DNA from 2 places in the Streptomyces sp. NBC_01217 genome. Region 1 is predicted to be linked to the other one. Evidence: riboswitches for the same ligand, from Rfam matches in the RefSeq annotation. Region 1 holds a riboswitch; the other holds the start of a gene.

Evidence for each region. A riboswitch is a leader RNA that binds a small molecule or an ion and turns the genes downstream of it on or off. The one in region 1 is predicted to bind cobalamin.
Region 2: another riboswitch for cobalamin. It lies ahead of OG507_RS08995 (cobalamin biosynthesis protein); the one in region 1 lies ahead of OG507_RS27105 (ribonucleoside-diphosphate reductase subunit alpha).

What each region holds. Positions count from the first base shown of each region.
Region 1 covers NZ_CP108538.1:6,036,428-6,040,681, reverse strand. Annotated here, with positions in the region: gene OG507_RS27120 (GntR family transcriptional regulator) at 1-542, shown strand, start outside; gene OG507_RS27115 (DUF3311 domain-containing protein) at 838-1,092, shown strand; gene mctP (monocarboxylate uptake permease MctP) at 1,089-2,723, shown strand; adenosylcobalamin-variant (AdoCbl-variant) riboswitch at 2,902-3,003, shown strand; gene OG507_RS27105 (ribonucleoside-diphosphate reductase subunit alpha) at 3,155-4,254, shown strand, end outside.
Region 2 covers NZ_CP108538.1:2,064,657-2,068,910, reverse strand. Annotated here, with positions in the region: gene cobN (cobaltochelatase subunit CobN) at 1-456, opposite strand, end outside; gene OG507_RS09000 (cobyric acid synthase) at 453-1,994, opposite strand; gene OG507_RS08995 (cobalamin biosynthesis protein) at 1,991-3,004, opposite strand; cobalamin riboswitch at 3,150-3,278, opposite strand; gene OG507_RS08990 (hypothetical protein) at 3,454-3,684, opposite strand; gene OG507_RS08985 (inorganic phosphate transporter) at 3,728-4,254, opposite strand, start outside.

The DNA.
Region 1 (4,254 bases):
AGCGCATCCAGGGCAAGGGAACCTTCGTCGCCAAGCCGAAGGTCTCGCAGGCCCTGCAGCTCACCTCGTACACCGAGGACATGCGCGCCCAGGGGCTCGAACCGACGTCCCAGCTGCTGGACATCGGCTATGTCACCGCCGACGACACGCTCGCCGGGCTGCTCGACATCACGGCCGGCGGGCGCGTGCTGCGGATCGAGCGGCTGCGGCTCGCCAGCGGGGAGCCGATGGCGATCGAGACCACACACCTTTCGGCCAAACGCTTTCCCGCGCTGCGCCGTTCGCTGGTGAAGTACACCTCGCTCTACACCGCCCTGGCGGAGGTGTACGACGTCCGGCTGGCCGAGGCCGAGGAGACCATCGAGACCTCGCTCGCCACGCCGCGCGAGGCCGGACTGCTCGGTACGGACGTGGGCCTGCCGATGCTGATGCTGTCCCGGCACTCGCTGGACGGCCGGGGCGAGCCGGTGGAGTGGGTGCGTTCGGTCTACCGCGGCGACCGGTACAAGTTCGTGGCGCGCCTGAAGCGGCCGACGGACTGACGCGGTTCGCCCGGCGGGGGCGGACGCGCATGAGTGGTGGCCGGGGAACCTTCCCCGGCCACCACTCATTTCAGGCCGGTCACCGCGGCCACGGCCGCACCCGGCTGCGTGGCCGTCCGGCCGGGGGCAGTTCCACGAAACCCGGGTGAACCGAATCGGTTCCGGGCCCGTGCACCTCTGCGATACGTCACCGTTGCAGGACCGCAATGCGGACAGGGGATGACGCTGACCGGAAACCTCCCCTAGATTTCCTGCGCATTACACCAGGTGATCAGCTAGGGAACGGAGTCGCCCCATGCCGTCGGACCCAGAAGGAAAACCACCCACGGTCACACCCGTGCGAGTGGTCATCGCCCTCTGTCTCATCGCGCCGTTCGTGGCGATGCTCTGGGTGAGTTCGTACGCGAAGGTGGACCCCACCTTCATCGGAATCCCGTTCTTCTACTGGTACCAGATGCTCTGGGTGCTGCTCTCCACCGCGCTCACGGTCGTCGCGTACAAGCTGTGGCAGCGTGACCAGCGCGCCCGCAAGGGGGGTGCGTCGGCATGAAGGACGGCGTGAACGGCGTCGCACTCGGCGTCTTCATCTTCTTCTTCCTGGCCGTCACGGTCATGGGCTTCCTGGCGGCGCGCTGGCGCAAGGCCGAGAACGCCAGCCTCGACGAATGGGGTCTGGGCGGACGGTCGTTCGGGACCTGGGTCACCTGGTTCCTGCTCGGCGGCGACCTGTACACCGCGTACACCTTCGTCGCCGTTCCCGCGGCGATCTACGCGGCGGGCGCGGCCGGATTCTTCGCCGTGCCGTACACCATCCTGGTGTACCCGCTGATCTTCACGTTCCTGCCGCGGCTGTGGTCGGTCTCGCACAAGCACGGGTACGTGACCACCTCGGACTTCGTACGCGGGCGCTTCGGCTCGAAGGGGCTCTCGCTGGCGGTCGCCGTCACGGGCATCCTCGCCACGATGCCGTACATCGCGCTCCAGCTCGTCGGCATCCAGGCGGTGCTGGACGTGATGGGCGTCGGCGGTGGCGAGAACACCAACTGGTTCATCAAGGACCTGCCGCTGCTGATCGCGTTCGCGGTGCTCGCCGCGTACACCTACTCGTCCGGCCTGCGGGCGCCCGCGCTGATCGCGTTCGTCAAGGACGGGCTGATCTACCTGGTCATCGCGGTGGCGATCATCTACATCCCGATCAAACTCGGCGGCTTCGACGACATCTTCGCCGGGGCGAGCGAGAAGTTCTCCGCCGTCAACGAGGCAGCCGGCAAACCGGTGGCAGGCCTCGCGCCCGGGGCGGCGGGCCAGTGGACGTACGCCACCCTGGCACTGGGCTCGGCGCTGGCGCTCTTCATGTACCCGCACTCGATCACGGCCACGCTCTCCAGCCGCAGCCGCAATGTGATCCGGCGCAACACCACGATCCTGCCGCTGTACTCGCTGATGCTGGGCCTGCTTGCGCTGCTCGGCTTCATGGCGATCGCCGCCGGGATCAAGGTGGACAACGGGCAGTTGGCCATCCCCCAGCTGTTCGAGAACATGTTCCCGGACTGGTTCGCGGGCGTCGCGTTCGCCGCCATCGGCATCGGCGCGCTGGTGCCCGCCGCGATCATGTCGATCGCCGCGGCGAACCTCTTCACCCGCAACATCTACAAGGACTTCCTGAAGCCGGACGCGACCCCGGAGCAGGAGACCAAGGTCTCCAAGCTGGTGTCGCTGCTGGTTAAGGTCGGTGCGCTCGCCTTCGTCCTCACCATGGACAAGACGGTCGCGATCAACTTCCAGCTGCTCGGCGGGATCTGGATCCTGCAGACGTTCCCGGCGTTGGTGGGCGGCCTGTTCACCCGCTGGTTCCACCGCTGGGCGCTGCTCGCGGGCTGGGCGGTCGGCATGGTGTACGGGACGTTGGCCGCGTACGGGGTCGCCAGCCCGACCCAGGCGCACTTCGGCGGCTCGTCCAAGGCGATCCCGGGCATCGGTGAGATCGGCTACATCGGTCTGACCGCGTTCGTGCTGAACGTGGTGGTGACGGTGGTGCTGACCTTCGTCCTGAACGCCGTGAAGGCACCCGTCGGGATCGACGAGACCTCCCCGTCCGACTACACGGCCGACGCGGGCGACCCGGGCGTCCAGGTGGAGCTCCCGCCGGCCACGGCGGGGGCGCCGGGAGGCGGCCACTGACGGCCCTTCCCACGGTCCGGCAGCGGCCCGTCGAGCCCCGTTCAGCGGGGCGCGACGGGCCGTTCGTCTGCTCCGAGAGGGGATGGCACGGCTTGTCCCTCGGGCCCGGCCGACGGGACACGACACAACATGTGGGGGCGTCTTCATCCAGCGGCCCCCACATGTATGCTCGTGCTCGCTGTCGCCGCAGGGAAATCCGGTGCGAATCCGGAACTGTCCCGCAACGGTGTATTCGGTGTGCTTTTGCACACCCTCAGGAAGTCCGAGGACCTGCCGACAGCGCATCCGGCTCGACCGAACCGGATGCCAGACGTCCGGGCCTCGCGGATGGGCCGGTGGACGCCGTACGGAGTGCTGCCCCGACGCGGGCCCGCCTCTGCCCGGCTGCCCCGCCTCCCGCCGGCCCCGAGCCGAGCGAGGGAGAGCACCACGTGACCATCGCGCCAGTCGATCCGGCTTCAGTCGCCGTGTCCGAAGCGGCCGAGTCCGAGGCAACCGCACACGACGGACCGGGGACCGCACTGCTGCGGACCCTGACCGACCTCACCGTCGATCTGCCCGACACCGACCCCGGTCGCGTCGCCGCCGCCGCGCTGCGCGGCCGCAACGCCCGTTCGGACGAGGCGGAGTTGCGCGCGCTGGCCACCGAGGCCGCCGCGGGGCTGATCTCCGAGGACCCCGCCTACTCCCGGCTCGCCGCCAGACTGCTGACCCGTTCCGTCGCGGACGAGGCTGCCGGTCAGGGCGCGGTCTCCTTCTCCGCCTCGGTCGCCGTCGGGCACCGCGAGGGCCTGATCGCGGACCGTACGGCCGAGTTCGTCGTACTGCACGCGGCCGCCCTCGACGCGCTGGTGGAAGCTTCGCTCGCCGACGGCGCCGACGACCGCTTCGGCTACTTCGGGCTGCGGACCCTGCACAGCCGCTATCTGCTGCGTCACCCGCACACCCGTCAGGTCATCGAGACGCCCCAGCACTTCATGCTGCGCGTCGCGGCCGGACTCGCCGAGGACGACTCCGAGCGCGCCCTGGACGAGGTCGCGGCGCTGTACGGGCTGATGAGCCGCCTCGACTACCTCCCCTCCTCCCCCACGCTCTTCAACTCCGGCACCCGGCACCCGCAGATGTCCTCCTGCTATCTGCTGGACTCGCCGCTGGACGAGCTCGACTCGATCTACGACCGCTACCACCAGGTGGCGCGGCTCTCCAAGCACGCGGGCGGCATCGGCCTCTCCTACTCCCGGATCCGCGCCCGCGGTTCGCTGATCCGTGGCACCAACGGGCACTCCAACGGCATCGTGCCGTTCCTGAAGACGCTCGACGCCTCGGTCGCCGCGGTGAACCAGGGCGGCCGCCGCAAGGGCGCCGCCGCCGTCTACCTGGAGACCTGGCACGCGGACATCGAGGAGTTCCTGGAGCTGCGCGACAACACGGGTGAGGACCAGCGGCGTACGCACAACCTCAACCTGGCGCACTGGATCCCGGACGAGTTCATGCGCCGGGTCGACGCGGACGGCGACTGGTCGCTGTTCTC
Region 2 (4,254 bases), 4.0 Mb from region 1:
GACGAACGCGCGGCTGCCGTGCAGGCCCCACTCGGGCATCTTCTGCGGCCCGGCGAAGCCGTGGCCGGTCAGCAGGACGGTGTCGGAGAGGAAGCGGGCCAGTTCGACGAGGTTTCCGGGGCCGCCCTCCACGAGGTAGCGCAGCGCCTCGGCGACGACACCGGCGGGTGCGGACGACTCGGCCATCAGCTCCGCGTCCGGTACGGCCTCGCCGCCCAGCAGCACGGTCGGGATGCCGGACGTCCTGAGGACGGCGAGACCGTCCTCCCAGGCGCGCTTGCCGCCGAGGAGGCGGACGACGGCGACGCAGGAGCCCTCGATCAGTGCGGGGAGTTCCTCGCGGGGGTCGATGCGGGTGGGGTTGCCGATCCGGTACGGCGCGCCGGAGGCGCGGGCGGCGAGGAGGTCCGTGTCGGCGGTCGACAGCAACAGCACGGTGCTCGTGGCGGCGTTCATGCGCGTGCTCCAGGTGCTCCGGGGGCGATGAAGGGAAGTCCTGACGGCGCGCCCGACTCGATGAGCCGCAGCAGCGCGTCGGTGTCCGCGTGTTCTTCGATGAGGTCGCCGAGGCGGTCGAGCTGTTCCTCGCGCAGCGCGGCGAAGCAGGTGTCGGGGGCGGGGACGAAGCGCCGGCCGGCGGCACGGGCGACCTCGGTCAGGAAGCGGCGGCGGAATTCGTCGCTCTCCAGCGAGCCGTGCCAGTGGGTGCCGTGGACCGCGCCGACCCGGCAGCCGTCCAGGCCGTGTCCCCGGCCGTCGGAGAAGAAGGCTTCGCCGCCGCGTACGTCCGCGACGCCGTGGTGGATCTCGTACCCCTCGACGGGGGCGCCGAGCGCCTCGCCGACGGGGCGGGCGAGGGTCTTCTCGCGGTCGAAGCGGATGCGTACGGGCAGCAGGCCGAGTCCTTCGACGTGCCCGGCCCCGGACTCGACCTCGTCCTCGATGTGTTCGCCGAGGATCTGGAAGCCGCCGCAGATGCCGAGGACCGGCCGGCCCTCGGCGGCGCGCCGCACCAGTGCGTCGGCGAGGCCGCGCTCGCGCAGCCAGGCCAGCGCCCGCACGGTGCCGCGGGTGCCCGGGACGATGACGAGGTCGGCGTCGGCCAGTTCCTCCGCGCGGTCCACGAACCGGACGACGACGCCCGGTTCGGCGGCCAGCGCGTCCACATCGGTGAAGTTCGACATCAGGGGCACGGCGCACACCGCGACGCGCAGCACGTCCTCGCCGTGCGGCGGCGCGACGACCGATTCGCGTACGGCGCCGCGCAGCGAGACCCGCAGCCCGTCCTCCTCGTCGATGCCGAGGCCGTGGGCGAAGGGCAGCACCCCGTACGTCCGGCGCCCGGTGAGCCCGCGCAGCATCTCCAGGCCCGGTTCGAGCAGCGACACATCGCCGCGGAACTTGTTGACGAGGTAGCCCGCGATCAGCGACTGGTCCTCGGCGTCGAGCAGCGCCGTCGTACCGAAGAACGAGGCGAAGACGCCACCGCGGTCGATGTCGCCGACGACCACCACCGGGAAGCGCGCCGCCCGCGCGATGCCCATGTTCACGATGTCCGTGCGCCGCAGATTGATCTCGGCCGGACTGCCCGCGCCCTCGCAGATCACTGCGTCATATGTGCCCCGAAGCTGCTCCAGACAGTCCACGACCGTGGAGAGAAGCGCTTCCTGCCTGCCCCCGTGGTAGCCGCGTGCGCTCATCTCGCCGACCGGTCTGCCCATCAGGACGACCTGGCTGGAGCGGTCGCCGCCGGGCTTGAGCAGGACCGGGTTCATCAGCGCGGTCGGCTCCACCCGGGCGGCCTGGGCCTGCATGGCCTGGGCGCGCCCGATCTCGGCGCCCTCGCGGGTGACGAACGAATTCAGCGACATGTTCTGCGCCTTGAAGGGCGCCACCTTCACGCCCCGGCGCACGAGCCAGCGGCAGATACCCGCCGTGACGACGCTCTTGCCCGCGTCCGAGGTGGTTCCGGCGACCAGCAGCCCGCCGCTCATGTCCGTCTCCGTCCTGCGACTCGGTGTTCTGTGACCAGGTGTCCCGCGACCCGCTGTCCCGCGATCCGGCGTGCGACGAGGCCGGCACCCAGCCGTCCCGCCACACACACGCCGAGGGCCAGCGCACTCACCCGGCGCGACAGCCGTACCGCGCGTTCGATGTCCTCGGTCCCCACCGCCCGGCCCGTCTCCCCGCCCAGCACGGGGCGGTGCTCGACCCGGCCGCCGTACGCCAGCGTCCCGCCGAGCCGTACGCCGAGCGCACCCGCGAACGAGGCCTCCACCGGGCCCGCGTTGGGGCTCGGATGCTTCGCCGCGTCGGCCCGCCAGGCCCGTACCGCTCCACGCGGCTGCCCCCCGGCGGCCACGGCGAGCAGGGCGGTGAGCCGGGCCCCCGGCCAGCCCGCGAGGTCGTCGAGGCGGGCCGAGGCCCAGCCGTAGCGCCGGTGACGCTGCGACTTGTGGCCGACCATGGCGTCGAGGGTGTTGGCGGCCCGGAAGCCGATGAGCCCGGGCACACCGGCCAGCGCGCCCCACACCAGGGCGCCGACCACCGCGTCCGAGGTGTTCTCGGCCACGGACTCCACCACGGCACGGGCGATCTGCGGCCCGTCGAGGGAGTGGGGGTCGCGCCCGCACAGATGCGGCAGCCGCTCGCGGGCGCGCTCGATGTCGCAGGCGGCCAGGGCCTCGCCGATGGCACGGGCCTCACGCCCCAGCGACGTACCGCCGACGACGGACCAGGTGGCGGCCGCGGTCAGTGCGACGGAAGCGGCGGGGTGACGGCGTACGGCACGGGCGAGCAGCGCGGCACCACCCGCGGCGCCTCCGGCGCAGACGAGTGTGTGCAGCGCGCCCCACCCGCGGTGGTCGCGGTACAGGCGGCGCTCGACGCCCGCAGCGGCCCGCCCGAAAGCGGCGACCGGGTGCCCCCTGCGGGGGTCACCGAGCAGCAGGTCGCCGATCAGACCGGCCGTGGCGCCGTACGCGAAAATGCGGTCGGCACGCACGGCTCAACCGCTCGTTACGCCTCGAAGGACCTTCGTACGGGCGGCTCTCGTCGAGAGCGCCACAGCAATGGACGCACGGCTGCCAGGCATGGCGATATGTCCTCACTCAGGGTCCGCGCCCTGGTTCGACGTGACCGGCGACGAGAGTCTCCTGGCTCCCGGATCCGCAGTTCCCCCGGCCTTCCAGCCCGCTCGCGCGAGCCGTGACTTCCGGTGTGGGGGACTGCTCCCCGGTGACAGTGGCGGGACCGCGCCGGATTCGCACCGGCTTCCTCTGCTGTCGCCGTATTCGGCTCCGGCAGTCCACCACGCTCCGCGAACGCCCGTCAACTTGCCGTTGACCTGCGGCTGGACAGTGTGCTGAGCCCCACATCGGGCCGGGCACAGCCCAACGGGCCGGACACACGAGGTGTGTCCGGCCCGTTGGGGGTGAGTGCGCGGGGGAGGGCTCAGGCGACGATCAGATAGATGCCGTACGTGACCGCCGCAGCGCACAGCGCGAAGCAGACGTACGCGCCGGCGCGGGCCAGCAGCAGCGAGCCGCCGGAGCCGCCCTGCGCCGCGGGTTCGGGCTGCTTGGAGAGACCGACGATGCCCAGGGTGAAGAGACCCACCAGCGCGACGGTGACGGCGAGGGAGACGCCGAAGACGGAGCCGAGAGCTGCCCAGTCGATTTTCATGCTGATTCCTTAAGACGGCCGGCCCGGACGGCAGGCGGCTGGCCTAGACGGTGGCGGGTCGCGCCGGGTCCTGGGTGGTTCCGGCCGGGGCCGGAATGGTGGTCTTGAGGTCCTGGGCCGTCGCCTGGGCCACGGTGGGCGGCGGGCTGACGGCGGCGATGGCCGTGGTGACGACGCCCGCGGGCTCGGCCCCGGCGTCCACCGGCGCGACATCGCCGTGGCCGACGGGCTTGCGGCGCGACACCATCCAGATCGACCCGGAGCCCGCGATCAGCAGCGCCGCGACGACGACGACACCCCAGGTGCCCTGCTTGGTGAGGAGCTCCGCGCCCGCGCCGACCAGACCCGCGGCCGGCAGGGTCAGACCCCAGGCGACGAACATCCGGGTGGCGGTGGACCAGCGGACCACACCGCCCTGGCGGCCGAGGCCCGCGCCCATCACGGCGCCGGAGCAGGACTGGGTGGTGGAGAGGGAGAAGCCGAGGTGCGAGGAGGCCAGGATGACCGTGGCCGCGCTGGTCTGGGCGGCGAAGCCCTGCGGCGGCCGGAGGTCGGTGAGGCCGCTGCCCA